2 linked regions of the Chitinophaga varians genome follow. The protein of the gene in region 2 interacts with the protein of the main gene of each other region in a pairwise test. Links are inferred from orthologs where the notes say so. Each region holds a gene or a part of one and is shown on either strand. Other genes may lie near its edges. The genes, in order: ruvA and ruvC.

Evidence for each region.
Region 1: the proteins of ruvC (region 2) and ruvA interact in binary tests that used the Escherichia coli proteins (3 or more experiments, as listed by UniProt). The link is inferred for Chitinophaga varians from one-to-one orthologs.

The regions. Positions count from the first base shown.
Region 1 is NZ_JABAIA010000001.1:1,728,547-1,744,610, reverse strand. What follows is about bases 5,402-8,176. They hold ruvA (Holliday junction branch migration protein RuvA), read left to right. Parts: upstream 5,402-6,381; coding sequence 6,382-6,972; downstream 6,973-8,176. Other genes in these bases: sprA (cell surface protein SprA), read left to right, coding at 7,109-8,176; HGH92_RS06975 (beta-ketoacyl-ACP synthase III), read right to left, coding at 5,402-6,188. In the rest of the region: HGH92_RS06990 (tetratricopeptide repeat-containing sensor histidine kinase), read left to right, coding at 1-1,347; HGH92_RS06985 (sensor histidine kinase), read left to right, coding at 1,363-3,270; HGH92_RS06980 (sensor histidine kinase), read left to right, coding at 3,296-5,173; more of HGH92_RS06975, read right to left, coding at 5,178-5,401; more of sprA, read left to right, coding at 8,177-14,287; HGH92_RS06960 (hypothetical protein), read left to right, coding at 14,447-14,815; HGH92_RS06955 (TonB-dependent receptor), read left to right, coding at 15,020-16,064. UniProt on the Escherichia coli protein: The RuvA-RuvB-RuvC complex processes Holliday junction (HJ) DNA during genetic recombination and DNA repair.
Region 2 is NZ_JABAIA010000001.1:3,421,305-3,437,391, forward strand. Bases 8,908-11,705 are described here. They hold ruvC (crossover junction endodeoxyribonuclease RuvC), read right to left. Parts: upstream 10,688-11,705; coding sequence 10,127-10,687; downstream 8,908-10,126. Other genes in these bases: HGH92_RS14060 (HIT family protein), read left to right, coding at 8,908-9,248; HGH92_RS14065 (response regulator transcription factor), read right to left, coding at 9,252-9,950; HGH92_RS14075 (lysylphosphatidylglycerol synthase domain-containing protein), read left to right, coding at 10,740-11,705. In the rest of the region: HGH92_RS14015 (type IX secretion system membrane protein PorP/SprF), read left to right, coding at 1-65; HGH92_RS14020 (tetratricopeptide repeat protein), read left to right, coding at 77-1,750; HGH92_RS14025 (TonB-dependent receptor), read left to right, coding at 1,956-4,112; HGH92_RS14030 (hypothetical protein), read left to right, coding at 4,124-4,771; HGH92_RS14035 (winged helix-turn-helix domain-containing protein), read left to right, coding at 4,889-5,188; 4-hydroxythreonine-4-phosphate dehydrogenase PdxA, read right to left, coding at 5,197-6,282; 16S rRNA (adenine(1518)-N(6)/adenine(1519)-N(6))-dimethyltransferase RsmA, read left to right, coding at 6,272-7,102; HGH92_RS14050 (NAD(P)-dependent oxidoreductase), read left to right, coding at 7,099-8,028; transcription elongation factor GreA, read left to right, coding at 8,213-8,686; more of HGH92_RS14060, read left to right, coding at 8,859-8,907; more of HGH92_RS14075, read left to right, coding at 11,706-11,708; HGH92_RS14080 (DUF3108 domain-containing protein), read left to right, coding at 11,718-12,509; HGH92_RS14085 (response regulator transcription factor), read left to right, coding at 12,632-13,339; Holliday junction branch migration DNA helicase RuvB, read right to left, coding at 13,490-14,518; HGH92_RS14095 (hypothetical protein), read left to right, coding at 14,622-15,749; HGH92_RS14100 (M28 family peptidase), read left to right, coding at 15,640-16,087.

The sequences.
Region 1 (16,064 bases), 1.7 Mb from region 2 along the record:
ACCCTGGCCGAGCGGTACCACGATATCCGTGAACTGCTTTATATCCGGCTGCTGCTGGCCAATGAAGACTATGTGGCGGAACGGTTTGATGCCGCCAAACAACGGGTACGGCAGGTGCTCGACACAGCTATAAGAGACGGGTTCGAATATTATGCCATGCGTGCCTCTATGGAACTGTCAGAGTACAAGAGCCGGCTCGGTGAGCCCGACTCGCTGGTCTATCTCCAGGATGCTGTAACGCATGCTGTCGCCGGCGGATATGTAGGCCTGCTGTTGCCGCAGGTGACACAACTGTACCAGTATTTCCAGCAACGGAAAGATACCTTGCAGGCGGCCCGCTATAGCCGTATAGCCCTCAATATCATGCAGCAGCAACAGGATGATATGCAACAGGGGGAAATGGACTATATCGCTTATTCGCTGCAGGACCAGACACTGGACTCCCTGAAGATGCAGTCAGACCTGCAAAAGACAGCACTGCAGAAAACAAGGCTGGCACAGCGCTACTGGCAGTACCTGTTCATCTTCGTGGTGGCCATTATCATACTGCTGATGGTGCTCACCTGGTTCCTGATACGATCGTACCGCTCCTCCCGCCTGCGTTCTGTGAGGCTTACCCGCGTGAAAACCGAGATCGCCGCCGCCAATGAAGTGCTGAAAAAAAACGATGACTTCAAAAACAAACTTATCTCCCTGATAGCGCACGATTTCAGAACACCGTTATACAACATTATCGATATCACCGGTTTTGTGAATGAAGATATCCTTACCCCTGAAGATGCTACCAGCATGGTGATGGAAGTGGAACAAACCGCCACCGCCACGCTGACTGTTTTTGAGGAAATACTGAGTTGGATGCGGACGCAATTGACAGGTTTTGTGTACCGGCCGCATTCCTATGTGCTGACCGATATGCTGGAGGTGTCTGCCCGTAATGTGCAACATCTGCTGCGTGAAAAAAATATCCGCATGGAACTGGTTGTCCCGTCAGGACTGACAGTGCAGGGCGACTTTGAAATGCTACAGTTTGTACATCGTAATTTTTTGCATAATGCCATTAAATTTTCACCGGAGAAAGGCGTAATAACGATCATGGCCCTACGTAAAAACGGCTATGTGGAAGTTTTTTTCCGGGACCAGGGACCAGGCATAGATCCGGTAGTGTTGCCGGGACTTTTCACTTACAACAGTGAAAGCTATGCCCATAAGCGGTCCGGCAAAGGGGCAGGACTGGCGCTGATCATATGCCGGGACTTTATTGATAAAATGAATGGTGATGTAGGAGCCGTTAATAATGACCAGGGCGGAAGCACCTTCTTTTACCGTGTGCCGGAAATTGATGTTTAAAAGGATACAGCAAGCATGATAAAAGCGTTTGTGCGTCAACGTTATATAGCCATAGTCATGACAGTTGCCTGGCTGCTGTTACTGCCGGTGCTGCAAAGCAGGGGGCAGGCGGCCGTATTGCCACGTTTGCAGCGTGATCTGGCACAGCAGCGTGACAGCGCCGGCTACGTGTCCGTATTGGGCAAAATCGGCGCATTATACGCCAGCATCAACCTGGACAGTTCATTTTATTACGCACGCCAGGTGCTGGAGATAGCCAGCCGTCAGAAAAACCTCAAAGGCCTGGCTGACGCCAATAATATGCTGGGATGGTATTACACGGCCAAAACAGATTATAACGTTGGCATACAGTATGCCTATAAAGCATTGTTACTCAACGAGCAGCTGGGTGATTCCGCGCAGATGGTGCGCTCGTTGAACATCATCTACGGCTGTTATAAAAATTCCGGTCACCCGGCAGAAGCCAACAATTATTTCTACCGTGCTTTTCATATAGCCAACCGGCTGCCGCCGGATAAAGACTCCATAACAGCTACCATGCTGGTCAACTATGCCTGGCGTTTTTTTAATGACAGTACCAGAACAGATTCCGTTCGCCTGGTATTGCAGCGGGCGGCGGCTATCCTGAAGAAATATCCCGACAGCAGGGCCGGTTTTTATGTGGCGGCTTTTGAAGCCGATCTCCTGGTACGGGCCGGCAAAGGGAAAGCGGCGGAAGAGCGGATATACACCCTCGCCGATCTGGCGCAACAGAAAGGAATGCCCTATGTGGCCATGGACATGTACGGACGGCTATACGATTATCAGCGCCTTGGCTACTTTGCAGACTCCACCCGTTACCAGGAGCAGGCATACGAAGTGGCCCGGCAATCGGCCAGCATGGAACTGAACCTGTACTGGCTGGGAAGGCTGTATGATTATCACCGCAGTCATCAACAACCGGACAAAGTAGTGTACTATGGGAATGAAATCATGCGGCTGGCAGCGATGGACCGCTATCATAACAATCACCACGAAGCGGCTTACATTGATTTCTTCCTGAAAGAAAAAGCCTTGCAGGCTTTATCACTTGCTACCAGGATACAGCAACAGGAGCTGGAAAAAGAGCTGGCAGAGAAAAAGAACCGCGCGCTTATCGTCAAAGGACTGCTGATGATCATCATCCTGCTGATATCCCTGTTTGGCAGCCGGTACCTGCATTACCGCCGCTGGAAACAACAGGAAAACGCACTGGAGCTCAGTTATGTGCAGCTGGCCAAAAACAATGCAGCCCTTACAGAGAACGATGTTTTTAAAAACAGGTTGATCAGCATGCTGGCAACTGATTTCAGGACGCCATTGCACCATATCATTGCTGTGGCTGACCAGTTAAAGACCGGCACGCTCACACAGCCAGAGGTAGTAAGCCTGTTGAAACAGATTGGCAACGCCTCCCGCAAAACGCTGGACGCGTTTAATAATATCCTGAAGTGGCTGAGGCTGCAGCTGTCGGGGTTTGTATACCAGCCCGTCACCACGGAGCTGCTGCCGGTAATCGTGGAAGCGCTGGAGCCGTTGCAGGAAGAAATCCGGGATAAACGGCTGACCATCGTGAACCGTGTTGGCCCCAGGATTACCGTTATTGCGGATAAGGAGATACTGCAACTGGTAAACGTGCAGTTGTTGCAGGTGGCCGTCAGCACGGCGAGGCCGGGCACCTTGCTGCTGATCTCTACCTACGGTGAAAAAGGAAAAGTGACAGTGCGGTTTATGGTTGATGGCGGGGCCGCTACCGGTAAACTGCTGGAAGAACTGAAAGACAAGGAACACAATATTTTTGCGTTAGGTATTATTATCAGCCGGGACTTTATGCACAAGATGAAGGGAGGCCTGGTGGTGGAAGAGGAAGACAACGGGTTTCTCATGATGGAGTATACGATTTGATCCTGTAGTTATCCTTTCAACGTATATGCGTCAGTGTTGTATTACCGCTTTAGCATGCCTGCTATGCTGGCAGCTGACAGCGCAGGTGCCGCAAATGCCGGAACTGCGCCGTGAGTTGTTGCAGCAGCGTGACAGTGCCGGTTATCTGGCAGTGCTGGGGAAGATCAGTGCGTTGTATTCCGTGATAGACGTGGACAGCAGTTTTCAGTACGCACTTAAAGTCCGCGATATGGCAGCCCGGCTGCACAATGCCAAAGGCCTGGCCGATGCCAACGATCTGATAAGCTGGTGTTATGCCCTGAAAACAGATTTCGGCGCGGCAGGTATCTACGCCTACAAAGCCCTGAAAATACATGAACAGCTGGGCGATTCCGCGCGGATCGCCAAAACGCTCAGTAATATCTATGTGTACTATCGCAATATGGGACGGCGCGAGGACGCCAATGATTATTTCTATCAGGCATTTAAAATGGCCAGCCGCCTGCCTCCCGACAACGACTCCGTATATGGTATCCTGTTAGTCAACTATGTTATGCGTTTTTACAGGGACAGTACCCACGCGGACTCTGTTCATTGGGCATTAAAGCGTGCGCGGCGGGTGATTCAAAAGTATCCGCGTTCCAAAATCAGTTTTTATGTAGACGCTTATTCGCTGAACGACCTGGTGGAGAAGGGGCAGGGCCGTCGGGCGGAAGAAATGATTTATCAGCTGGCAGACAAGGCCCTGCGCAGTGGGATGCCTTATGTAGCGATGGACATGTACGGGCGGCTGGATGATTTTCCCCGCATGGGTTATCATCCCGATACCGTACGGTACCAGGAGAAAGCGTACCAGTTAGGAGTGCAAACCGGCAGTATAGAACTGAACCTTTACTGGCTGGCACGGCTATACGATTATTACACGCAGAAAAAAGATGCCGCGCGCGTAGTGCAGTATGGCCGGGAAATTATGCGGCTGGCGGCAGAAAAACGTTATCAGCCCAATGCCCATTCATTTGACTATATCAACATTTTCCTGAAAGAAAAGGCGGTGACAGATTTACGGCGGCAGAACCGGCAGAGGCAACAGTTACTGACGGCGGAGCTGACAGAATCGGCCAATAACCAATTGATCGTAGTGGGCATACTGATCGTGGTGGTATTGTTCCTGGCCTTTTACCTGGGACGGTACTGGCATTATCTGCGATTAAAGCAGCAGGACGAAGCCCTGCTGCGGGGATATCGCGAAATGGCGGCCGCCAATCAGGCATTAACAGAGACAGATGCGTTTAAAAATAAGCTGATCAGCATACTGGCACGGGATTTTAGGGGGCCATTGGTGCATTTGACCGAAGTGGCGGCGCGGTTTAAATCGGGCAACCTGTCGAAGGCGGAAATGGCTTCTTTTTTAAAGCATATCAGTGTCACTTCGGGTAAAGTGCTGGAAGTTTTTGACAAAATTTTAAAATGGCTGCGGCTGCAATTGTCCGGTTATCGTTATGAGCCGGTACGTTGTTTACTGCTGCCGCTGATGCAGAGCGCACTGGAGCCGCTGGAGGCGGAGCTGGCGCGGAAGCGGCTCATCGTCAAAAATTATATTCCCGCAAGTGCTTCCGCATTGACAGACGAGGAGATGTTGAAACTGGTGAACATACAACTGCTGCAGATAGCTGTGGCCGTGGCATTGGCCGGCAGTATGCTGGAAATATCCGTTGACCGGACAATGGCGCAAACAGAAGTATATATCAGGGTGAAGACAGGAGAGGATGCCCGGTTTGTGCTGGAAGGACTGGAAAACTGGCAGGACAACGGCCTGGCATTGGGGCTGGTGATCAGCCGTGACTTGATGAAGATGATGAACGGCTATATTATAGCAGAAGGCCAGGAACATTCGTACCTGGCCTTCGGGTATATTTTACCGTGAAAAATTACTTACCGAATTTTTCGCCGTCGTAAGCCCATTTAATATAGCTGGCGCCCCAGGTGAAACCACCGCCGAATGCGGCCATAATGATGTTATCACCTTTTTTCAATTGTTTTTCGTAGTCCCACAGGCACAAAGGAATAGTGCCGGCAGTGGTGTTGCCATAGCGGTGAATGTTCATCATGACCTTTTCTTCCGGCAGATTGATATACTGCGCGGTGGCCGCGATGATGCGTTTGTTGGCCTGGTGCGGAACAAGCCATGCGATATTTTCTGCATTGAGGTTGTTACGTTGCAGGATACCATTGGCTGCTTCGGCCATGTTGGAAACAGCGTATTTGAACACCATTTTACCTTCCTGGTATACGAAGTGTTCGCGGTTCTGTACTGTTTCGATGGTGGCTGGTTTTACGGAGCCGCCGGCTTTCATGTGCAGGTATTCGCGGCCATGGCCGTCGCTTTTCAGGATGCTGTCCATCAGGCCGTATCCTTCGGTGTTAGGCTCCAGCAGTACGCCACCGCCGCCATCACCGAAAATGATGCAGGTAGTTCTGTCTGTATAGTCAATGATAGCGCTCATTTTGTCGGCGCCAATCACCATTACTTTCTGATAACGGCCACTTTCAATGAACCGGGCGCCGGTGTCCAGTGCGTACAGGAAACCGGAGCAGGCAGCACTGATGTCGAAACCGAATGCGTTTTTAGCACCGATTTTATCTGTTACAACATTGGCTGTGGCGGGGAAGGTCATGTCAGGGGTTACAGTAGCTACGATCAGCAGGTCGATGTCTTCAGGGGTAATACCTCTTTTCTTGCAGATTTCCAGGGCGATAGGTACACATATGTCGGAAGTGCCTTTCCCTTCTCCTTTGAGAATTCTTCTCTCAGAAATGCCTGTTCTGGTCAAAATCCACTCATCTGTTGTGTCTACCAGTTTTTCCAGTTCCTGATTGGTCAGCACGTAATCAGGAACATATCCACCCACCGCTGTGATAGCGGCCGTAATTTTATTCATATAAACTAAATATGTGTTTAAATCGAGGCGTAAAAATACGATATAAACGAATATTTCCTAAAAAAGTCGCATATGAACACGTTAAAGGCTTGTCAATCCGTTAAAAGTTAGCATCTTTGTCGTTTATTGACACAGGGGGTAATTATTCCTCTTTTTTCGTAAGTTTAAGTAAATTATCGAACCTTTACCTTCTATGATCGCTTATTTGGATGGAAAATTGACTTATAAGTCACCAGCTCTTGTTCATATGGATGTGCACGGAATAGGATATGAAGTTCAGATCAGTCTGAACACCTATTCAAGGATACAGGGCCTGGACAGCTGTAAATTGTTAACCTTCCTGCAGATCAAAGAGGATGCGCACACGCTGTTTGGTTTTTTCGAGGAAGCAGAAAAAAACCTGTTCCTCTTATTGATCAGCGTATCGGGAGTAGGCGCCAGTACGGCGAGAATGATGTTGTCTTCTCTTCAACCGGAAGACATCCAGCGGGCCATCATGATGGAAAATGAAAAAATGCTGGAAGGAGTAAAAGGCATAGGGGCCAAAACAGCCAAAAGAATTATTCTGGAACTGAAAGACAAGGTAAAAAAACAAAAGGATACCGTCGGATTACAATTATCTGCTACCGTAAACAATACAATGCATGAAGACGCGTTAAATGCTCTGGTAACTCTTGGCATAGCCCGGAACATGGCGGATACGGCAATCCAGAGAGTTATGAAGAACGAACCACTATTGCAAAACTTGGAAGAGCTGATCAAAAAGGCCCTGAAAAGTTTATAATTTATATCAAGACCTCTATAAAAACCTATTTTTCTTGGCAAGAAAGACTTATTATGGCGCTTTTGCAGTAATAGGAATTGTATCTTTTATCATTGTTGACACCGCCGCAAGGGAACGATCCGGGAATTTTCATTTTTTGAGCAGAACGAGTTGGAAGTCGGATACCACAATTACTGGTAATACCAAAATCGATACTACCGGGAAGAAAGATACCTTGAAATATCCCCTGAAGGACAGGCGCGGCCCCAGTATAGCTGATCCGGCGTCCAGGAATGCTATAGACCTGAACGATCCGGCCAACATCAACAAAACAGTAGAATACGATCCCGTTACCAAGCAATACACCGTTACGGAGAAAATCGGTAATCAGAATTACCGTAACCCCACTTATATGAACTTCGATGAGTTCTATAAGCTCCAGTCAGCGCAAAGTGAAAGAAATTACTGGCAGAAAAGAGCCAGCGCCCTGGGTAACCTGAACCAACGGGGCAACGGCCCGCAGCTGTATAACGGCAGCAACCTCTTTGACCGCATCTTTGGCGGCAGTAAAGTGGATATCCGTCCCCAGGGTAGCCTGGACCTCACTTTCGGCTATCAGGGCCAGAACATCAAAAACCCGGTACTGGTGGAACAAGCCCGGAAAAACGGAGGGTTCAACTTCGATATGGGCATCAACATGAACGTGACCGGCCGCATCGGGGATAAACTGAAACTGATCACCAATTATAACACCCAGTCCACCTTCGATTTTGAAAACCAGGTGAAACTGGAATATACCGGCTATAACGATGAAATTATCAAGAAAATAGAAGCCGGTAACGTAAGTTTTCCCCTGCGTAGCTCCCTCATATCCGGGATACAATCGCTCTTCGGGGTGAAAACCCAACTGCAGTTCGGCCGCCTCACCGTCACCAGCGTACTGTCCAACCAGAAATCGCAGAAGCAGAACCTCATGCTCAAAGGCGGCACCATGGTGCAGGACTATAACATCCGGGCCGACGAATACGAGGACAACAGGCACTTCCTGCTGGCACAGTTCTACCGCGATACCTTCAACTATGCAATGTCTAACCTCCCCATTATCCGCTCCCTGTCCAATATCACCAGGATCGAGGTGTGGGTGACGAATAAAACAGGGGCCACCACTCAAACCCGCGACATCGTGGGCCTGATGGACCTCGGGGAATATAAACCCTATAATCCGGGGATCAGGGTAAACACCAGCTCGCATCTGCCAGACAGGGCCACCAACAACCTGTATGAAAGCCTGATCAGCGACCCCTCCAGCCGTAATACCAGCATCGTCGTAAGCCGGTTGCTGGCTTTGGGGCTTAAACCGGTATCGGAATTTGAAAAGACATTCGCCCGTAAACTGGATTCCACAGAGTATACGGTCAACAAACAACTGGGCTTCATCTCCCTTAACCAACAGCTGCAGCCGGACGAAGTACTGGCGGTGGCTTATCAATATACTTACAATGGCCGTACCTACCAGGTGGGTGAATTCTCACAGGACGTACCGCCAGACCAGAACAACAGCGCCAACTCCCCGGTACTGTTCCTGAAACTGCTCAAAGCCACATCTGCCCGTCCGGCACTGCCTATCTGGAAGCTGATGATGAAAAACGTCTATGCTACCGGCGCCTTCCAGGTAAACAAGGAAGACTTTAAAATGGACGTGTTCTATAAAGACCCCGGCGCAGATGGCAGGCCTCCGAGCGATAAACGCTACCTCCCCGACGCCAAAGGCGATTACGCCGGCGCTCCGATCATCACAGTACTAAACCTGGACCGCCTCAATAACCAGCTGGACCCTCAGCCGGACGGTGTGTTTGATTACGTGGAAGGATATACGATCAACTCCCTGACCGGCAAGATCATGTTCCCCATGCTGGAACCTTTTGCTGACGGCCTCAAGAAAGCATTCGGCGGCGATGGCACCCTCGAAAAACAATACCTGTACCGCGTACTGTACGACTCCATTAAGGTAGTGGCACAACAGTTCCCGCAACTGAACCGCTACGTGATCCGTGGGTCCTATAAATCAGCCAACTCATCGGAAATCAACCTGGGCGGCGGTATCACCATCCCCCCCGGCTCCGTGACAGTTACCGCCGGTGGCCAGCTGCTGCGGGAAAACGTGGATTACATCATCGACTATAACCTCGGCAGGCTCAAAATCATCAACGGCGGGGTGCTCAATTCCGGCGTACCGATCAACGTGCAGTTTGAAAACAACGCGCTGTTCGGACAACAGGTGCGGAACTACTTCGGTACCCGACTCGACTACCTCGTTAATGATAAACTCAGTATCGGCGGTACGATCGTCCGCATGACGGAAAGGCCTTACTACCAGAAAGTGAACTACGGGGAAGACCCTATCAAAAACACGATGGTAGGCCTCGATGTGAACTATGCCTCTGAATGGAAAGGCCTGACCCGCTTCCTCGATAAACTGCCCAACTACAGTACCACCGCACCTTCCAGCGTCCTGTTCACCGGTGAGGTGGCCCGCCTCTTCCCCGGTCACAGTAAACTGATCAACCAGGCCGGCAGCAAACAGGGTACCGCTTATATCGATGACTTTGAAGGCGTGAAAAGCGGATATGACCTGAAGTTCCCGGCCACCAGCTGGGCGTTGGCCTCCACGCCGAAAGGCGCCACCAACGCGGCAGGCACCATATTATTCCCCGAAGCGGAAGTAAGCAACGTATTGGAATACGGTAAAAACAGGGCTAAACTGGCCTGGTATATCCTGGAGCCTACCCTTCAGTTACCGAAATCACCCAACCTGCCGGCAGGCATCACGGTGGACGACCAGTCAGATCCCCGCGTGAGGCTCGTTTACCAGAAAGAAGTGTTCCGTAACCGGTCTACCGACTTCGGCCAAAGCCAGCTCAGTACCCTTGACCTGGCCTACTATCCGACAGAAAGAGGCCCGTACAACTTCACCAGCAGCCCCACGGCCATGGACCGCGATGGTAAACTGGCCCGCCCGAAAACAAGATGGGGCGGTATCATGCGCGCCATCGACAACAGCGACTTTGAAACAGCCAATATCGAATATATCGAGTTCTGGATCCAGGACCCCTTCATTAAAACACCCGGTAGCAACGGAGGTTCCCTCTACTTCAACCTGGGTAACGTTTCTGAAGACATCCTCAAAGACTCGAAGAAATTCTTTGAAAACGGTATGCCCGACCCCCGGCAGGACCCGAATAAAATCGATTCCTCCAACTGGGGCCGTCAGCCTAAGTTCCAGCAACAGATCACACAGGCCTTCGACAACGACCCCAACATCCGCTCCTACCAGGACGTGGGGTATGACGGTCTGAAATCTTCTGACGAAGCAGCTTTCTTCAGAAAGTATATGGACACGATGGCGATGAACTTCGGCGGTTCTCCGGTATTTCAACAGGCGCAGAGAGACCCGGCCAACGACGACTATAAGCATTACCGCAACGCCGATTACGACGCTGCCCGCGCCGGTATCCTGGAGCGCTATAAAAATTACAGCAATCCGGAAGGCAACTCACCAGTGTCTGACCCGAAATCCACTTTCTCTACCGCAGCCACCAATATCCCTGAATCAGAAGACCTGAACAGGGACAACACCATGAATGAAACGGAAGAATACTTCCAGTACCGCGTAGACCTCAAACCGGGTATGACCGTAGGTACCAATTACATCGTGGATAAAATTGACGCGCCGGTAGATCTGCCCAACGGTCAGAAAACTACCGAAACATGGTACCAGTTCAAAGTACCACTGAATCAGTTCAATTCAAAAGTGGGCAACATTCCCGACTTCAAGTCCATCCGCTTCATGCGTATGTTCCTCACTGATTTTGCTGATCCGGTGGTTGTGCGTTTCGCCAAACTGGAACTGGTACGCAGCCAGTGGCGCCGTTATATGTACGAACTGAAACCCGGTGATCCTATACCGCTGGACCAGACCACTACTTTTAACTCTTCTGCCGTTAATATTGAAGAAAACTCTTCCCGCAGCCCTATTCCTTACGTGCTGCCGCCGGGAGTGGTTAGACAGAATACTATCAGCACCAATAACACTACGCTGCAGCTGAATGAACAGTCTTTGTCTGTTCAGGTAGGCAACCTGCAGGACGGCGAAACCCGCGCGTTGTATAAAACGCTCAACATGGACCTGCGCCAGTACAAGAAAATGGAAATGTATGTCCACGCAGAAGCCGTAGGTTCCGCCACCGCGTTGAAAGACGGACAGATGCAGGCCGTGATCCGTATCGGTAGCGACTTTGTGAGCAACTATTACGAGTACCGCATTCCGCTGAAAGTAACTGCCTGGAATTCCAAATCACCTATTGAAATCTGGCCCGACGGCAATAATATGCAGCTCATTATGGAGCGCCTCAGCCAGCTGAAACAGAAAAGGAACATGTGCGATTCCTGCTCTCCGCTGTTGCCCTATCCGATGACGCCGGTGGCCGACGAATTCGGCAACTTCATGTCTGTAGTAGGTAACCCCAGCCTGGGAGACGCGCGCACCATGATGATCGGTGTGACGAACCCGAAAGACGACGGCATGCCGCATTCCGCGGAAGTATGGTTCGATGAACTGCGCCTTTCTGATTTCGATGAAAAAGGTGGTTATGCCGCCCTGGGCAGACTGGACCTGCAACTGGCCGACCTTGGCACCCTCTCGCTGTCCGGAAACATGCACACGGCCGGTTTCGGTAATATCGACCAGCGGGTGAACGAACGTTTCCGTGACAACTTCCTGCAATACGATGCTGCGGCCAACCTCGATCTGGGTAAACTGCTGCCGAAGAAAACAGGTATGTCTATCCCGGTATATGCCGGTTATTCACAGTCAGTCAGCAATCCGGAATATGACCCTTATGACCTTGATATTAAACTGAAAGACAAGCTTGCGCTGGCGAGGTCCAGATGGGAGCGTGACTCCATCCGCAAAAATGCGCAGGACTTTACCTCTATCACGAGCCTGAACTTTACCAACGTCCGGAAGCTCAATATGCGGCAGGGCAAGCGTCACCTGTGGGATATCGAGAACTTTGACGTCAGTTACTCGTTCTCGCAGATCAACCGTCATAACCCGCTTATCCAGAGTGATCTGCTGACCAAGCACCGCGGCGGTATCGGGTACAACTTCGCTGGTCAGCCGAAATATATCGAGCCGTTCAAAAAACTGATCAAAACAAAAACACACTGGCTGGACCTCATACGCGATTTTAACGTCAACTATGTACCGTCTATTATCAGTTTCCGCGCAGACATCATTCGTCAGTTCGGTGCTTCCCGTATCCGTAACGTAGGGGGCGACGTGAAATACCAGTTGCCCGAAACATATGACAAGTACTTCACTTTTGACCGTTACTATACCCTGAAGTGGGACCTGACCCGCAGCCTTAATATAGAGTTCAACGCGGTGAGCAATAACCGTGTAGATGAACCGGCAGGCAGGATCAATACCGGGGCTAAACAGGATACCATCTGGCGTAACTTCTTTAAAGGTGGCCGTTCCGTGAACTATATGCATAATGCCAACTTCACGTATACGTTGCCTACTGCCAAGTTCCCGGCCCTGAGCTGGACCAACGTGGCCATCGGTTACAGTACGGAGTACCGCTGGACAGGCGCGTCAAGACTGGCGCTTTACCTGGGCAATGCCATTGAGAACAGCATGCAGAAAACGATGACTGCTGAGTTTAAGTTTGTGGAACTGTACAACAAATCCAAATTCCTCAGACAGATCAACACCCGCAAGCCTGTTTCCAATAACAATAATAATCAACAGAACAAAAACAACAATCAACAGAAAGATCAGCAAAATAATAACCCGTCATCTTCCGATGAGATCAACCCATGGGTGAAAGGGGTACTGAAAGCGCTGATGGCACTGAAGAGAGTTGGGTTCAACTATAACGAAAACGCCGGTACGCGTCTGCCTGGTTACCTTGACAGCACCAAGGTGCTGGGCATGAACTGGCAGTCCATGGCGCCGGGTATTGGTTTTGTGCTGGGTAAGCAACCGGACAAAAAATGGCTGGATGATTTTGCGAAGAAAGGCCTCATCACCCGTGACCCTTCGTTGAACATACAGTTCCAGCAGCAGTACACCCAACGTTGGGATTTACAGGCGCAACTGGAGCCTTTCAACGATCTGCGTATCGATCTGAGCATGACCAAATCGTTTACCAAAACACATACAGAGCTGTATAAAAACCTGGTGGACTCTAACGGTGTTGATATGGGCTTCCAGCATCTGAGCCCTTATGATGCCGGTGGTTTTGAAATCTCCTACATCGCTATTCAAACGATGTTTGGTAAGATCAATACGGCCAATGGCGTATCAGAAACGTTCCGCAATTTTGAAGCCTACCGGAATATTATTTCCAAACGTCTTGGTGCTGCAAACCCGTACAATAAGGACCCGGGTGTGCCGTCAGGTGATCCTAAAGATCCTACTTACGCGTACGGCTATACGAGATATGCACAGGACGTGCTGATCCCTGCGTTCCTTGCGGCTTACACCGGCAAGTCGCCAGACAAGATCGGTCTGTTGGAAGGACCGGGTAATACCGTGAAGTCCAATCCGTTCAGGAACTATGTGCCAAGGCCCAACTGGCGTATCACGTATAATGGTCTGACCAAGCTGGAACCTTTCCGCAGCTTCCTGACCAACTTTACGCTTACACACGGATATATCGGTTCGTTGTCGATGAACTCCTATAATACCTCCATGTATTATGAAGATCCAAGACTGGCGGGTTATCCGGCGTTCAGAGATACGATATCCGGCAACTACTATCCGTACTTCCTGGTGCCCAACCTGACGCTGACAGAGCAGTTCTCTCCGTTGCTGGGCGTGGACCTCACCTTTACCAACAGCCTCAATGCGCGGGTGGAATTCCGGAAAAGCCGTTCACTCAGCCTCAGCCTTATCGATTACCAGTTGACCGAATTACGTTCCAGCGAAATTGTGATCGGGGCCGGTTACCGTGTAAGAGGATTACAATTGCCTTTTGCCGTAGGTAAAAATGGCGGCAAGCGTCTGCAGAATGATCTTAACTTCCGGCTGGACCTGAGCTTCCGGGATGATAAAACGGCCAATAACCGCCTGGATGCCGACCTGGTAATTCCTACCAGTGGTCAGAAGGTGGTAGGCATTGCGCCGTCTATCGATTATGTGGTGAATAACCGGCTGAACCTGCGTTTCTTCTACGACCGCAGGCAGACGATCCCGGTTATTTCCACTGCTTATCCGATTACGAATACCAGGGGAGGTATTACCTTCCGCTTCGTATTGTCGCAATAGTTTAATTAACAGATACGGCTATAATAGTGTGTCCCCGGGGTTTTGCCCCGGGGATTTTTTTGCCCTTCGGGCGATGTGGAACAAAAAGGCTGACGATGCTTAACAGTCGCCTTGATAAAAATCATGAGCTCTTTAACATTTCTTTTATAAGTTTGTGTCGTGAAATATTTCCTCATCATATGCATTTCTTTGGGCCTCTTGCTGCAGACTTTCAGCAAAAGCCTCATTGTGCTGCAGTTCAGGGCGCAACAGTCCTTTATTGCACAGGTGCTTTGCGAAAACCGCAATAAGCCCGAAATGCATTGTAATGGTAAATGTTACCTGAAAAAGAAACTGGATCGCGATGCCAGCCAGGACAAAAACAGCAACAGTAACAAGGAACGTTACGAAGTAATGTTTGTCAATGCCCTGCCTGAGCGGCTCACAGCGCCGTCTGCAGCACCTGTGGCGCACGTCATCTTCTATGCAGATCCATTCCTCGAAACTCCCGTCCAAACAATTTTCCACCCGCCGCAGTCCCTGAGTTGACCACTTGTTTCAGCATGCCTTTTTAGTTAGACAACCTGACGACCAAATGATCGTACGGCCTGTCTGCGTGCATGTTCCATCCTTTCCGGGCTAAAGTTCCGGATCAGATATCAGCAGGCTTTTCGACCAGCCTGATGAAGTCTGGTATTTCCTGACAAACCAAAGATGTGCGCCTGCGAAGGCATACATCCAACTGACGAACTGATGAAACAAATTTATTTACTGCTCATCGCCTGTTTGGCGATGCGGGCAAGTTATGCCCAGGAGCTGGCCGGGCGCGTGGCGGATGCAAGGACAAGGGAAGCCCTGCCCGGTGTAAGCGTGAACCTGATGGCAGCCGGAAAAGGCTGCACGAGTAATGCACAGGGACGGTACACATTGCCTGCTACAGCAGGCCCTGACTCCCTGAAAATATCCTATGTGGGTTATATCACCCGGAAAATAGCCGCGTCAGCGGCAGCCCAAATGCCGGTCATCTACCTGGAAGCGAGTTCTACCAACCTGAATGAAGTCATCGTTTCTTCTTCCAGGGAAAAACAACTGCGAACAGAGGCACCGGTGGCCATCAGCACCATTTCCCCGCAAACACTACAGGAAACCAAAGCCACTACCCTGGATAAAGTGCTCAATAAAGTCAGCGGCGTATACATGGTGGACCTGGGCAATGAACAACATACCATGGCTATCCGTCAGCCTATCGGTTATAAAAGCCTTTTTCTGTATCTCGAAGACGGTATTCCCATCCGCACCGTGGGAGACTTTAACCATAATGCCCTGATAGAAGTCAACATGGCGGCGCTGCGTAATATTGAGGTGATCCGCGGCCCGGCTTCCTCTCTGTATGGCAGCGAAGCCGTAGGCGGCGCAGTGAATTTTATCACGGCAGCGCCTACACTGGTGCCTACTGCCAAAGTGCAGCTGGAAGCCAGTAACTGGGGATATAAACGCACCGATTTCAGTGTGTCCGATACCAAAGGAAAAGCCGGCTTTTATGTAGGCGGTTATTATGCAGACCAGCGGAACGGCTATATGGACCACAGCGATTTTCATAAGCTCGCTGTCACCGCCCGTACGGACGTGCAGCTGAATGAAAACAACAAATGGACGACCACGGCCACACTGGTCAATTATAAAACAGACCAGACGGGCGGCCTCGACAGCACCCATTTTTACGCCAAAGACTATACGAACTTTCAGACATTCAGCTATCGCGAGGTAAAAGCATTGCGTATCCGCAGCACACTGGAGC
Region 2 (16,087 bases):
CCGTAGGCTTCCTGTTCAACAGTAAAAAATACGAATCCCGTACCCGTAGCCCGAGGTACTTTTAAATATAGCAGGCATGAGAAAAACACTGATCAATTATTTTGCCACAGGCGTACTGTTTTACATCACCCTGCAGGCCGTAGCGCAGGAGCAGCCATCTATCAGCAAGACCGCAGATATCCGTTTCCGCCGGGAGGAATATGCGCAGGCGGCAGGACTGTATGAGCGGCTGCTACGTACCCGCGAAGGACGCAAACATGCGGCAGAGATAAAAGAAAGACTGGCCACTTCCTACCGGTTGTATAATCAATATGATAAAGCCGCTTACTGGTACGCCCAGGTGTTGCAGGATAATACCGCCACTCCGGAAGACCACCTGCATTATGGCGATATGCTGAAAAGCCTCGGCCGTTACGATGAAGCCAGGCAACAATACAGCCAGTACCCTGACCAGCAAAGGGTGGCCACCCGCATTGCCGGCTGTGATTCCGCCGTTAAGTGGATGAACTTGCCGGGAGGCGTACACCTGAAAAATGAAACGGGCGTCAACACCGGGAAAAATGACTGGGGCACTACCTGGCATGGTAATCATGTAGTGTTTGTATCAGACAGCGTGCGTAAGGACGTATGGTATATCAAAGGCACGCGTCGTCGCTATGGACGCAACAATGCAGGGTATGGCAAGCTGTATGAAGCGGAAAACGGGCAATCTGGTATCGGCTATGTAAAAGATTTCTCTTCCTTTATCAACAACTATCCTTATCACGTAGGCCCGGTGTGCTTCACGCCCGGTGGGGATACGGCTTATGTTACCGTGACCGATCCGGCGCGCCGCGTGCCCTACGACAAAAAGGAAAGACCAGTGTATGGCACCCGGCAGCTGCGGCTGCTGATGTTTGTACGGCAACAGCACAAATGGCAGCCGCCTGTAGCCTTTCCCTATAACAGCAACGACTACTCGATAGGACATGCCGCCCTCAATGAAGCCGGCAATGTTCTGTACATTGCCTCCGATATGCCCGGTGGCAGCGGCGGAACCGATATCTGGTACTGCGAAAAGCAAGGCGACAACACCTGGGGAAAACCACAGAACTGCGGACCACAGCTTAATACCGCTGATGACGACGCGTTCCCGGTAACCGGCGCTGAAAATATGTTATACTACGCCAGTAAAGGCAAAGCCGGTTTAGGCGGCTATGACGTATTTGCGGCCAGTGGCAGCAAGGCAACATGGACAACGCCGGTCAACCTGCTACCGCCTTTCAATTCCAGTGCAGATGATTTTTACTATGTTCCGCAAACAGACCGTGACGGCTTTATCTCGTCCAACAGGACCGGTGGTAAAGGAGGTGATGATATTTACAGCTTTAATGCGCCGCCGGCGCTGCCGGAACTGAAACCGCTGCCAGTACCGCTGTTGCGTATACCCTTCACCGTTGACATCTGCGCCGGCACCGCCACCTGCGTTTACCTGTACAACAAAACGAGGGATATGGGATGGTGTTATATGATCATGCCTCCGTCTGGCAAAATAGAAGCGAAACTGGAGCCGGACGCAGAATACGTTATCCGTGTGCATTACCCTGATCATGTGGAAAGCGTGGAGTTTGACACCAAAAACATGAATGAAACAACACCGGTCAACAAGTCCATTTGTCCCACGCCTGCCGTGAAAGAGACACCACAATACCGTCCTGTTAAGCACAAAAAAGGACATGGTCATCCACCTAAAAAGAAAAGAAAAAAGTAAGCAATGGCAGACCACTGCATACTTTCCTGTGACGTGTATGTCATATGACCCCAATATATTGTCCACATTTACCTGCATAAGTACCTCTTAGGAGGGATTATGCAGGTTTTTTTATTTTGATAATCAGTATATTATAAAATTATTTTAAGATTATTTTGTTTAAGATATAAACTAGTTTACCTTCGGGTCTCCTAACTCCAAAAATATGTTCAGGATCAACCTCTACCTATCTGTTTTACTTTTTTTACCTGCGGTATTGCTGGCACAGCATAAAATCAGCGGGAAAGTAACGGACAACAAAAAACATCCGTTGCCAGGCGTGAACGTGTACATTAAAGGATCTTACGATGGCGCCACCAGCAAAGCTGACGGCAGCTTTACATTTACCACTACAGAAGCGGGAGAACGTATCTTGGCTGCTACCTTAAGCGGCTATCAGCCTCTGGAAATAAAAATCAATACAGAGAGCGGAGAACAGCTGTCCATTATTCTGAAAAATGCGGCCAATGCGCTGCGCGTCGTTACTATTTCTGCCGGCAGCTTTGAAGCCAGCGACGATAAAAAAGGCACCGTGCTGAAACCGCTGGACATCGTGACCACGGCGGGTGCCGGCGCAGATATCGTCAACGCTATCAAAACACTGCCGGGAGCGCAGCAGACCAACGATCGTGAAGGCCTGTTTGTGCGCGGTGGCACCGGCTATGAAACACAGACATTAATTGACGGCATGCTGGTACGGAACCCATTTTCTTCCAGTCTGCCAGACGTACCGGGACGGGGCCGTTTTTCCCCCTTTCTTTTTAAAGGCACTACTTTCAGCAGCGGCGGCTATTCCGCGCAATATGGCCAGGCGCTTTCTTCTGCCTTAGTGCTGGAATCCACTGACCTGCCCCAGCGCTCTTCTTCCAGCGTGGGCCTTTCGGTGATTGGTGCCAGTGCAGGCGTGGAGAACCTTTCCCGCGATAAAAAATCTTCCTGGGGCGTGGAAGGCGATTATACCAACCTGGCTCCTTACTTTCAGGTGATGAAGCCCAAACAGACACCCAACCTCGGTCCGGAAATTATCGGCACTTCCCTGAATTTTCGCAGGAAAACATCTTCCACGGGGCTGCTAAAGTTCTATGGATACGGCAACTGGAGCAGAATGGGCTTTAGCTCTCCCAGTATTGAATATCCGGGAGATATGGAATCCTATCAGGTCCGTAACGGTAACATCTATACGAACATGACGTACCGCGAAAACCTGGGAAAAGACTGGCGGATATACGTTGGGGCTTCTTTTAGTAATAACCGCGACAATATCGCCACAGACACGCTCGGTAAAAACCAGACGCCTGCCGATATCCGGGTACGGTCATCACTTAGCCAGTCACGCGTGATGCTGACCCGCAACATCGGCCAGTTTTCCGCGGTGCGTTTTGGCGGAGAATACCAATATGCCACGGAACAATTTTCCTTTAACCAGCGGCCTTTCAACTACGCTGACAACTATACGGCCGCCTTTGCGGAAGGTGACATCTATTTCACGCCCAGCTTTGTCGGCCGGGTAGGCGGCAGGGCAGAATATACCTCCGTGCTGGCGAAGATGAACATCGCCCCGCGGGTGTCACTGGCGTATAAAATGGACAACTACAGCCAGTTCTCTGTGGCATACGGCGATTATTACCAGAAGCCCGAACCACAGTATATCCGCTTTGACCACGGTCTCGGCTATATGAAAGCCACCCATTACATCGTCAGCTATCAGCGCGTGGCGTCTGACTACACTTTCCGGACAGAGCTCTTCTATAAGCAATATGCTGACCTGGTGAAGACAGTGCCCTACTACAGCAATAACGGGAAGGGATATGCGAAAGGCATTGAGGTGTTCTGGCGGGACCGGAAAAGCATCAAAAACGTGGACTACTGGATTTCGTATTCCTACCTCGATACCAAACGTGACTATCTGAATTATCCGAAAGAAGTGCAGCCTGACTTTGCCGCTACGCACACGGCCAGTCTGGTATACAAACATTTTTTTCCAAAACTGAGCACTAACCTCGGACTTACCTATACCTTCGCCACCGGCAGGCCTTACTACAACCCAAACCTGCCGGCTGATAAGTTTATGTCAGATAAAACCATCGATTACCACGCGCTGGGCGTCAGTGCCAGTTATCTGACCACTATCCGCAAGGCGTTTACCATCTTTGTGCTGAGCGTGAGCAATGCGCCGGGCAATAAACAGGTATTCGGTTACCGTTATTCCAGTGATGGGCTGCGCCGGGGAGAAATTACTCCCAACGTACCACGGTTTATTTTCCTGGGGATGTTTATGAACTTCGGTATAGACAGAAGACAAGACGTTATCAATAACTTATAATTCACACACATATGAAACGTTTACTCCTTTCCCTTTTTATGATTGGCGGGCTGGCAACAGTCGCCGTAGCGCAATCCGCGCAATATCAGGACGCTATGTCCAAACAAGTGGCTGATCTGGACAGCAGCAGCAGCTTTGCTCCTGATGCGCTCGTAGCCAAAATCAACACTTTTGAACGCATCGCGGAAGCAGAAAAAACGCAGTGGCTGCCGTATTATTATGCCGCCTACTGCCAGGTGATGTCCTGCTTTGTGGGACAGGACAAAGGCAAGATTGATGAAGTGGCGGACAAAGCTGCCGCCAACCTGGACAAAGCCGAAACATTAAACCCGAAGAGCTCTGAAGTGGCCTGTATCCGTTCACTGGTGGCTTCAGCCCGGCTGATGGTAGACCCGGCCAGCAGAGGCATGAAATACGGTATGGAAGCCGGTCAGCAGATCGAGCTGGCTAAAACATACAATGCCGAAAACCCGCGTGTGTACCTGTTGTTGGGCCAGTCGCTGCTGTTCACTCCGGAACAGTTTGGCGGCAGCAAATCAAAAGCTAAGGTAATGCTGGAAACAGCGCTGCAGAAGTATGCGGCCTTTAAGCCGGAAAGCGCTATTGCGCCACACTGGGGCGAACCTTACGCGAAAGAGCTGCTCTCCAAAGCCCAGTAGTCTGGTTATTGGGTTATTTTGAGATTTCGTTATTTGATTTACTGATTTTGAGATGGTTTTATTTTAAGATCAGTAAATCAAATAAAAAATAATAAGATATCTAAATGTGTAAATGCTATGGATTTTAAAGATCTGGACCCGGTACTTCATTCACAATTGCGGTTGGCGATCATGAATGTTTTGTTGAGTGAAAAAGAAGCGGAGTTTACGCTATTGAAGGAGAAGACGAATGCAACTGCCGGTAATCTGAGTGTACAGATCAATAAATTGCGGGATGCTTCTTATATAGAGGTGATCAAGCAGTTCAGGGACAACTATCCGCAGACGTTATGTAAGATTACGCCTGCGGGCAGGAAAGCATTTGAGAATTATGTGCATGCCATTCAGGCTTACCTGAAAGTGGGCAAATCGAAGTAGCTGGTATTTTATTCAGAAGCCAGTTCTGTTTTCTTCAGCGGGTTGCGGGTATTTTCCGCGTAACGTTCCCGTTGTTCGATGATATCAAGGCAAGTGAAGATGGCTTGTCTGAAAGAGTTGGGATCGGCCAGGTTTTTACCGGCGATATCGAAGGCGGTGCCGTGGTCCGGTGAAGTACGGACAATATTGAGGCCTGCCGTATAGTTGATGCCTTCGCCGCTGGCGAGGGACTTAAAGGGTATCAGGCCCTGATCGTGGTACATGGCCAGTACGCCGTCAAACTGCTGGAACATTTCCCGGGCGAAGAACGCGTCTGCGCTGTAGGGGCCAAAACAAAGGAGGCCATTGCCTTTTGCGTGACGGATAGCCGGGATGATCTGATCAATTTCTTCCTTGCCGATCAGGCCTTCGTCTCCTGCGTGGGGATTGAGCCCCAGCACTGCAATACGTGGTTTGTCTATACCAAAGTCTTTTATCAGGCTTTCCTTCATCAGTTGCAGCTTGGCCAGGATATTTTCTTTAGTGACATATCTGGAGACTTCCGCAATGGGCACATGCTCGGTGAGGAGGCCTACGCGCATATTATCGGCGGTCATGAACATCAGTACGTCTTTGGCATTGAAGGCTGCTTTCAGGTAAGGCGTATGACCGGTATAGTTGAATTGCTGGCTTTGTATATTGTTTTTATGGATGGGGGCTGTTACCAGACCCTGCACATGGCCGTCTTTCAGGCATTGGATGGCCACTTCCAGTGCACGGGCAGCGTATTTGCCGCCGGCTTCGTTGAGTACGCCCGGTGTGATCTGCACCTCTTCTTCCCAACAGTTATAGACGTTTACCTGCTTGTGGTTCAAACGGGTGAAATCCTTTATAGACTGGTAGTTGAAATTATTTTCGTTCATCAGCTTCCGGTAGAAGTTGATGGTTTTATTAGATGCGAAGATCACCGGCGTGCAGAACTCCATCATCCTTGCGTCGAGAAAGGTTTTGATGATGATTTCTGCGCCAATGCTGTTGATATCACCGATGGTGATGCCGATAACCGGTTTGTTGGTCTGTGTACTCATACTGATATTGCCTCCAATGAGAGGCAAATATAGCCAGTTTGCGGGAGAAAATATTACGCCTTTGGCAGAAACAGGCTTATCTTTGCAGCCACGCATGTATACATTAAAAAAATCGCTGGGACAGCATTTCCTCACAGATGAGAACATGTGCAGGAAGATTGTGGAGTCCCTACCTGTAATTGAAGGCCAGCAAGTGCTGGAAGTGGGGCCTGGTGGCGGGGCCATCACCAAGTACCTGTTGCAGCTGCCAGGCATTCATTTTAAGGCCGTGGAGCTGGACACAGAGAAAGTACAATACCTGGAGAAGACCTATCCTGCCATTCAGGGCAAGCTGATCAACGAGAGTATTCTTGAGACAGCCTTGCCTTTTGAAGGCCAGTTCCGCATCATCGGTAATTTCCCGTACAATATATCCACACAGATCATGTTCCGTTTGCTGGAATGGCGGGAGCATGTGGACGTGGCCGTGGGGATGTTCCAGAAGGAAGTGGCTGTTCGTATTGCTTCAGCGCATAAGAGCAAGGAATATGGCATTCTGAGCGTGCTGTTGCAGGCTTTTTATAAAGTGGAGTACCTCTTTGAAGTGCATGAGAACTGTTTTAATCCGCCGCCGAAAGTGAAATCGGCCGTTATCCGGCTTACGCGGCTGGAGCAGCCGGCAGATATTGCCTCTGAGCGGAAATTCACCGTGCTGGTGAAAACAGCCTTCAATCAGCGCCGGAAGCAGCTCCGTAATCCGTTGAAACCCCTGTTTGACAAGGAAACTTTGCAGGACCCGATTTTTACCAAGAGGGCTGAAGAATTGACTGTTGCTGAATTTGCAGCATTATCCCATAAGATGATATGAGCAGAAAAGTATTAATTACCGCTAAAGTACATCCATATTTAACGGACCAGTTGCAAAACAAGGGCTTTGAAGTTGTTTATGAGCCTTCTATCTCTTACGATGGCGTGTACAGTGCCATCCAGGATTGTGTGGGTTTGATTGTGACCACCCGGATACGGGTAGATAAGCAAATAATTGACCATGGCCGGCAGCTGCAGTGGATAGGCCGGCTGGGCTCCGGTATGGAGCTGATAGACGTGCCTTATGCAGAAAGCAAAGGCATTCACTGCGTGAGCAGCCCGGAAGGCAATATGGACGCTGTGGGCGAACAGGCTGTGGGGATGTTGCTTTGCCTGATCAATAATATCCTGCGTAGTAATATAGAGTTGCGCGAAGGTATCTGGGAGCGTGACGGTAACCGTGGGTATGAGCTGAACGGCAGGACCGTGGGCATTATCGGTTACGGCCATACCGGCAGCAGCTTCGCACGCAAGCTCAAAGGTTTTGATGTGAACATCCTGGCATATGATAAATACAAAAAAGGTTTTGGTACGGCCGATGTGAAAGAAGCCAGCCTGACCGATATCTTTACCAAAGCCGATGTGGTGAGCCTGCATTTGCCGCTGACGGAGGAAACGCTGCATATCGCCAATATGGCCTTTTTTCAGTCGTTCAACAAGCCTGTTTGGTTTATGAACACTGCCAGGGGCAAGCTGGTGAACAACACCGATCTGATTGCCGCCCTGGAGCAGGGCATTATTGGCGGTGCCTGTCTTGACGTATTGGAAAATGAAAAACTGAGCACCTATACACCGGACGAAAAAGAGCAGCTGAATTGGTTGCTGAAGGCCCGGAATGTAGTGGTGACGCCACATATAGCCGGTTATTCCCACGAAGCGAGCATTAAAATGGCGCGTATCGTGCTGGAGAAGCTAAATATCCTGTAGGAGCTCGTCCGGAGTTCCTGAGTCCTGAATTAAATTGTTGATTTTCAATCAATTTGATTCGGTAGGGTGCTTTTTTTTCTTTATCCGGAATTTATTATATTTGCAATAACACCCGTAAACAACGCTTCTGTGCAAATGGAGGCGTTGATTTTTTTTTCTTATAACCATAAAAAACAAGCAGGTTATGTCTGGCATAAACTACGTTACGAAAGAGACCCTGGACCAAATGATGAACGAGCTCACACTTCTTAAAACGAAGGGCCGTGCAGAGATTGCCCGTGCTATTTCTGAGGCACGGGAAAAGGGGGACTTGAAGGAAAATGCCGAATATGATGCCGCCAAAGAAGCGCAGGGTATACACGAGGCTAAAATTGCAACGCTGGAATCGGCCATCGCCACTTCCCGCATTGTAAGTGCAGATGCTATCGATACATCCAAAGTATCTATTTTATGTAAGGTTACCATTACCAATACAGCCAACAAGAAGACGGTTACCTATCAACTCGTTTCTGAGACAGAGGCTGATTTGAAGGCGGGCAAGATTTCTGTTACCTCACCGATTGGCAAGGGGCTGCTGGGCAAGCATGTAGGTGACATTGCAGAGGTGCAGGCGCCTAATGGTGTTATTAAATTCAAGATTGACAGTATTTCAGTATGATCCCCGGGTCCTGCTGAATCACCATATGGAAGGGGTTGCAGTGATGCAGCCCCTTTTTCATTTTGTTATTTTATTATTTTGATATTTGGGGGATGTAAGATTTCCTTATTTTAAGGATGTAATAAAACCGCTCATTAAATAACCAAATAAATAAATAATAAAATAACACAATATGACAATCTTCACTAAGATTATTAAAGGCGAGATACCCAGTTATAAAATTGCGGAGAATGAGCATTTTTATGCATTTCTGGACATTTTTCCGTTGATGAAGGGGCATACGCTGGTGATTCCCAAAGTAGAAACGGACAAGTTTTTCGACGTATCGGATGATTTGTTGAGGGAGTGGCTGGTATTTGCCAAGCCTATTGCGCAGGCGATTGAGCGGGTGGTGCCTTGTAACCGGGTAGGTGTGAGTGTGGTGGGGCTGGAAGTGCCTCATGCGCACATGCATCTGATTCCGATTAATTCTGTACAAGACATGAATTTTTCGCGCGGCAAGCTGAAACTGTCAGAGGAGGAGTTTAAAGCAATCCAGGAACAGATAGTAGCGCAGCTGTAGTAATTATGACTTCACAGGGATATTGAACCGGAATCCGACACCGTGCAGTGTTTCCAGTTTTACATGTGGATCAGACTTGAAGTGTTTTCTTAGTTTGGTCACAAAAACATCCATGCTCCGGCCCAGGAAGTAGTCGTCTTTACCCCACACATGGGATAGTATATCTTCCCTTTTCAGTGTTTTATTGGGGTTTTCGCACAGGTATCTGAGCAATTCGGCTTCTTTCTGGGTAAGGGAAATGGAGATTTCTCCGGTTTCGTTGTAGAGGCGGAGGTCTTCATAGTCAAACATCAGTTTGCCGATAGCGAACGTGGTGCTTCTTTTGGCTATCTGGCTTCTGGTCCTTTTCAGGAACACTTCTATGCGCAGGATCAGTTCCTGCATGCTGAAAGGTTTGCTGATATAGTCATCAGCCCCGGTCCGGAGGCCGGCGATACGGTCTTCTTTTTCGTTTTTGGAAGTCAGGAAGAGAATAGGAATGTGGTCATTGACTGTGCGGATCTGTTGCGCCAGCGTGAGGCCGTCTTTTTTAGGCATTACCACGTCGAGCAAACAAATATCGAAAGTGCGTAACTGGAACTGCTCCCACGCGGCCTGGCCGTCTATACTGTGCACAACATCGTAGCCCGCTTCTTCCAACCGCTTCTTTGTAACTGCACCAATATATTCATCATCTTCCACCAATAGGATTCTTGCTTTCATATTTGCCTGATGCTGATTAATAAAAAGCTTGTTGCGCAATTCATGCTTAACAAATGATGGTCATTTTTCATAGTGATGCTAATTTTCCGGCCTTTGCCGGGTTAGCCGTTTATTCAGGATGAACAATTTCAAACAAAGTAACTACATTTTACGAATTTATGAAATAACCTTTTTGGCTATTTCGAAATCCTTTCAGGGTGTTTTTGCAAAAACTGTTCCCATCCTTTAGCCTTGCTTACAGCGGCGAGCGGGCTGCTTTCCTGGTAGAAGTGGCAGACTGCCACGGCCAGGGCATCAGTTGCATCGAAGTAATCAGGCCGTTCACCGATACTGAGAATGCGTTGCAGCATCAGCCACACCTGTTCCTTGTCAGCGTTGCCATTGCCGGTGACCGACTGTTTCACTTTTTTTGGGGAGTACTCTGTTACCGGCAAACCGGCATGCATAGCAGTGGCAATGGCCACGCCCTGCGCTCTCCCAAGCTTTAGCATACTTTGTACGTTCTTCCCAAAGAAAGGCGCTTCAATGGCGAAGCTGGTTGGTTGGAACTGCCGGATCAATTCATTTACGCGGGCGTGAATCAGTTGTAAGCGTTCGTAATGGTCCTTCATCCGGGATAATTTCAGGACATCCATTTCTATCAGACTGGCTTTTTTGCCTTCCACGTGGATCAGTCCATACCCCATAACCAGGGTGCCGGGGTCAATGCCTAGAATTATTTTTGCCTTGTTTGCCAACCACAGTATATTTTTGCAAAAATCTTGATATCTGAACAAAAGTACCAAAATAATTCTCAATTACTTATTAGGAGCAGTGCTTTTTGGCTGGCTGGGTTACTCTATCTATCATCAGTTGGCCCATCGCGAGAACCTGGAACAGTCGCTGGCGCATATGAGCAGAACGCTGCAGGAGAAGGGCTGGATAGGATTACTGTTGGTGCTGGTGCTGATGTTTTTCAACTGGGGACTGGAAGCCAAAAAGTGGCAGAAGCTGGTCCGCCCCCTGGAACCTATCTCTTTTATGAGGGCTTTCAGCGCCATCCTTTCGGGGGTATCGTTCTCGATCAACACCCCTAATCGTATAGGCGAATACGGTGGGCGCATCCTGTACCTGAAGAACCACAATAAGCTCAAAGCCATTGCCGCCACTATTGTAGGAAGCTTTAGCCAGCTCATTGTGACTGTTATTTTTGGGTTAATAGGCATGCTCTATTATCTCAATAACTTTACGCTGGTAAAGGAAAACAGCTATTTCCCCCCGAACTTCTGGGAGAAAATTGTGTTTGGTATACTGGTAGTAATTTGTGTGCTGACGATATTGTTATATTTTCGGCTACAGATTATTCTGGCTGTATTCGAAAAAGTCAGGTTCCTGCGAAAAGCAAAGGTCTTTGTACAAATTATTGTGCGTTATTCTGCAGGGGATTTACGTTACCTGTTGCTGCTTTCAGCCGCCCGCTACGTGGTCTTCTCGGCACAGTATTTGATTTTGTTGGACGCGCTGGGACTGGAGTTTTTGTGGTGGCAGGCTTTCCTGTTGAATAGCGTCATCTACCTTGTAATGGCCATGGTGCCTACCATCGCTATCGCAGAACTTGGAATCCGTGGGAAAGTCAGCATTTACTTCCTCGGACTGCTCAGTACCAATACAGCCGTTATTATAGCAGCCACGGGAGGTATCTGGTTAATCAACCTTTGTCTGCCGGCAGTGATTGGAAGTGTGCTGCTCCTCGGTGTAAAAATATTTAAGGACAAATAGCTTCCCGCAATGAGGTACCTTCTGCTAATTCTCTTATGCTTCGCCTGTGTAACCCCCGCTCACGCGCAAAATGACTTCTGTTCTATCCGTAATTCCAGTTTCAATGTTGGCGAAAGTATCACCCTCAAAGTGATGTATAACCTCGGTAAAATGTACGTAGGTGCCGGCGAGGCCGTCTTTACCGTAGCCCTGGAACGTTTTGCCAACCGCGACGTATACCACATTACCGGCGATGGCCGCACCTTCCGTGCCTATGACTGGATATTCAAAGTACGCGATAAATACGAAACCTGGCTGGATACCGCTACCATGCAGCCACTGAAGTTTCTCCGCAATGTGAACGAAGGCGGGTACAAAATCTATAATAACGTGGTGTTTAATCAGGCCGCTCACCAGGCTGTCAGCACCAACGGCACCTTTACCGTGCCTCCCTGTGTACAGGACGTGATCAGCTCCATCTACTACGCCCGTAATATCGATTTCTCCAGGTACCAGGAGGGAGATAAAATCCCCTTCGCCATGTTCCTCGATGACCAGGTGTATAATATCTATATCCGATACCTCGGAAAGGAAGAAATCAATACCCGCTTCGGCAAATTCAGGGCTATCAAATTCAAACCGCTGCTGATCAAAGGCACCATCTTTGAAGGTGGAGAGAAAATGACCGTATGGGTAAGCGACGACGCCAATAAGGTGCCACTGCGGGTGGAAAGCCCCATCTCCGTAGGGAATATTATCGTGGACATGGTCAACTACAGCAACCTCCGGCACCCCTTCACCTCGTTGATAAAACAACGATAAAATATTTACCGCCCTGAAAATGAATAGATTTAACAATTCTTTGGGGCGCCACCGTCCAAATTTTAACGACCTTTCGTGCCGTAGAAAAACTTTATATTTGTTATAATCAACCCTTTATGATTATGGAAGAACGTAAACCGAAAATATTACTGGCGGAAGATGACACCAACCTGGGCATGGTACTTAAAAACTACCTCGAACTGAATGACTATGATGTGGAATTATGCCGCGACGGTATCCTGGCACTGGCTGCCTTCCGTCGCGAAAAATTCGACATCTGCCTGCTGGACATTATGATGCCCAATATGGACGGCTTTAAACTGGCGGAAGAAATCCGGGACGTAGACCCTGATATCCCCCTGTTTTTCCTCTCCGCCAAAACCATGAAGGAAGACATCATCCAGGGCTATAAGCTGGGAGCCGATGATTATATCTCCAAACCTTTCGATAGCGAACTGCTGCTGCTCAAAATCAAAGCTATCCTGAAACGCAACCAGGAACTGAACAGCAAAGAAGAAGAGCAGCACGAATTCCAGGTAGGCTCCTACGCCTTCAACTCCCGTTTACGTACCCTCGCGCATAACGGCGACAGCCACACGCTCTCCCCTAAAGAGAACGAGCTGCTGCACATGCTCTGTGAACATAAAAACGACCTGCTGCCCAGGGAACTGGCGCTGAAAAAGATATGGGGCAGCGACACCTACTTCAACGGCCGCAGTATGGACGTATATATCGCCAAACTCCGCAAATACCTGAAAGACGACCCGAACATCGAAATCGTGAACATTCACGGGAACGGATTCAGACTGGTAGTGAAAGAGAACCCGTGATGGCCATGATTTGACCGATAACAATTTAATTAATGATAAAGGAATGCCCCCATTGACATGCAATGGGGGCATTTCTTTTAAATATAATGACGTAGCCCGCTATGATCTTATATAACCATGGACGTCGGCCACTATTCAGGCAATCAGGGATCAGAAAAGCAGGTTGCTGCCTCCCCGGAACGGCGTTTTCCCCAGGTGCACATATGCCTTTTCCGTTACCTCACGGCCCCGGGGCGTACGTTTGATAAACCCTTCCTGGATCAGGAACGGTTCGTATACCTCTTCCAACGTACCGGCTTCTTCGCCCACTGCGGTGGCAATGGTAGTGATGCCTACCGGACCGCCTTTAAAGTTTTCGATGATGACCTGCAAAATGCGGTTGTCCATTTCATCAAGACCATATTCATCTACATTGAGGGCTTTGAGGCTGAGCTGCGCAATTTCAAGGTCGATGACGCCGTTGCCAATCACCATGGCAAAGTCACGTACCCGGCGCAGTAGCCCGTTGGCGATACGGGGCGTGCCACGGGACCGGCGGGCAATCTCCCCGGCAGCGTCAGATGTGATTTTAGAGCCCAGTAACCCTGCCGCCCGCCAGATGATTTTCTGTAGCGTGGCAGCATTGTAGTATTCCATCCTCGACTTGATGCCAAAACGGGACAACAGGGGAGCGGTGAGCAGCCCCGAGCGGGTAGTGGCGCCAATCAGTGTGAAAGGGTGCAGGTTGAGCTGTATGGAGCGGGCATTAGGCCCGGTATCAATCATAATGTCTATACGATAATCTTCCATGGCGGAATACAGGTATTCTTCCACCACGGTGCTTAGCCGGTGTATCTCATCGATGAACAGCACGTCTTTGTCCTCCAGATTGGTCAACAAACCGGCCAGGTCGCCGGGCTTTTCGATTACCGGCCCGGAAGTTTCCCGGATATTAACCCCCAGCTCATTGGCCACAATGCGTGACAGCGTGGTCTTACCCAGGCCCGGAGGACCGTGGAACAGCACATGGTCCAGCGCTTCCCCGCGCATTTTGGCAGCTTTGATGAATATCTTCAGGTTTTCGATGATCTGGTCCTGTCCCGAAAAATCAACGATTTCCCGGGGTCTGATACTGTTCTCAAACTCTTTCTCAGCGGCACTGAGCTTATTTTCTTCTGGTCTTAAGTTCGGATTGGACATAATACTCATCAAAAATACCAAATTATATTAACCCGATTACTGTATATTGAAGATGGTGAGCCCCATTGTGCTACCCTCATTTTCAACCAATCCCGTTTATACTATGCGCCAGCAATCCCCTCTTACCATTCTGGTGGCCTGTATAGGCCTGTTGTTTTTTTGTTACCTGCCTCTGCATGGACAAAATACTTTTCATAAATATGACCACTGGCGCTACCGCGTCGCAACCAGTTTTCACCCGCCTGCCTATAGTTACACTGACAGGATCTATGATATTACCGTACTAGCGGCTGATAAACACCATGCATTGCTTTCCTGTACGCTGTTGTATGCCGATGACAGTACAGAAAACCTCCGGGGCAGGTACCATTTTGTAAGTTCCGATCCTGCTACCTGGACGGCATGGGACTCAGATGTCATGGTGACGATGGCTTTGCTGAATCAGCCGGTAGTACTGAACGTGACGGATCATGAATGGCTAGGTAAAATCGATGGCATAGCTGCTGTGGTGGATAATGCCCAACAGCATTGGCAGCTGCCTCCCAGGTTATTGGACTACTTACGCAGTATGATATACGTACATGTATATGATGACCTCAACCTGCTGTTTAAGCGCCAGCCTCATAAATTAAAGCCGGGCCACCAATGGAAAGCTCGCGGTGCGTCATTTCGTGTAAAGGCTGTAACACCGGCAACGGTGGATATGTCGTCTGTAGCCCATGTTACAGGTGATTCCCTGAATATTGATATATGGGAGGAATACGCCATGCTGCGGGAAAGCAATATGACGGACTGGCTGCGGGATACAATTGTAGTAGTGGACCAGCACCGGAAGACGGCCACGTACAGTACACATATCGTCAACGCTCATTTATTGCCTATAGACACAACCCTGCTGCCAGCAGATACGGCGTTGCTGCGGCAGTGTATCCTGAAAAGTCCCTGGCATCATCATGCTTTATTATATCACTATCCTACAAAGGTGTTAATGCATCCCGCCGGAAAAATGGTAGCATTGCAGGCAATTAAACGAGATGATGTTATCTTACAGGTTTGTAAGGCAACAGCTATCCAACTGTCCAAACAACAACCAGAACGAAATACAACAGACAAAACCGCTCATGAAAAAACTGATCTTATCATTGGCTGCGGGGTGTATGCTCACCACCGGCTACAGTCAACAGATACCGCAAAAAGAAGTTGCCCGTATTATCAACACGCTGGCTGCTGACGATATGCAGGGCCGCCAGTCCGGAACACCCGGGTCTGACAAGGCCGCTGCATTTATCAGCGATGAATTTAAAAAAGCTGGCCTGCTGCCGTTGCCCGGTGAGCAATCTTATCTGCAACGCTTTAGCTATTACGGACTTCACACCACAAGCACTGCGATGACCGTCAACGGTACGGCCAAAGACTGGCCTGTAGTGGCAGTAGGGCCTTCACGGCATATACAGCTGCGGCGGGACACAGCTACCTGCACGGAGATGCGTGCCGGTAACCCTGATGAATTGCGCGCCGCACTGGGCAAACGCAAGTCGCTGCAAAAGAATATGATCGTATGGCTGGCCC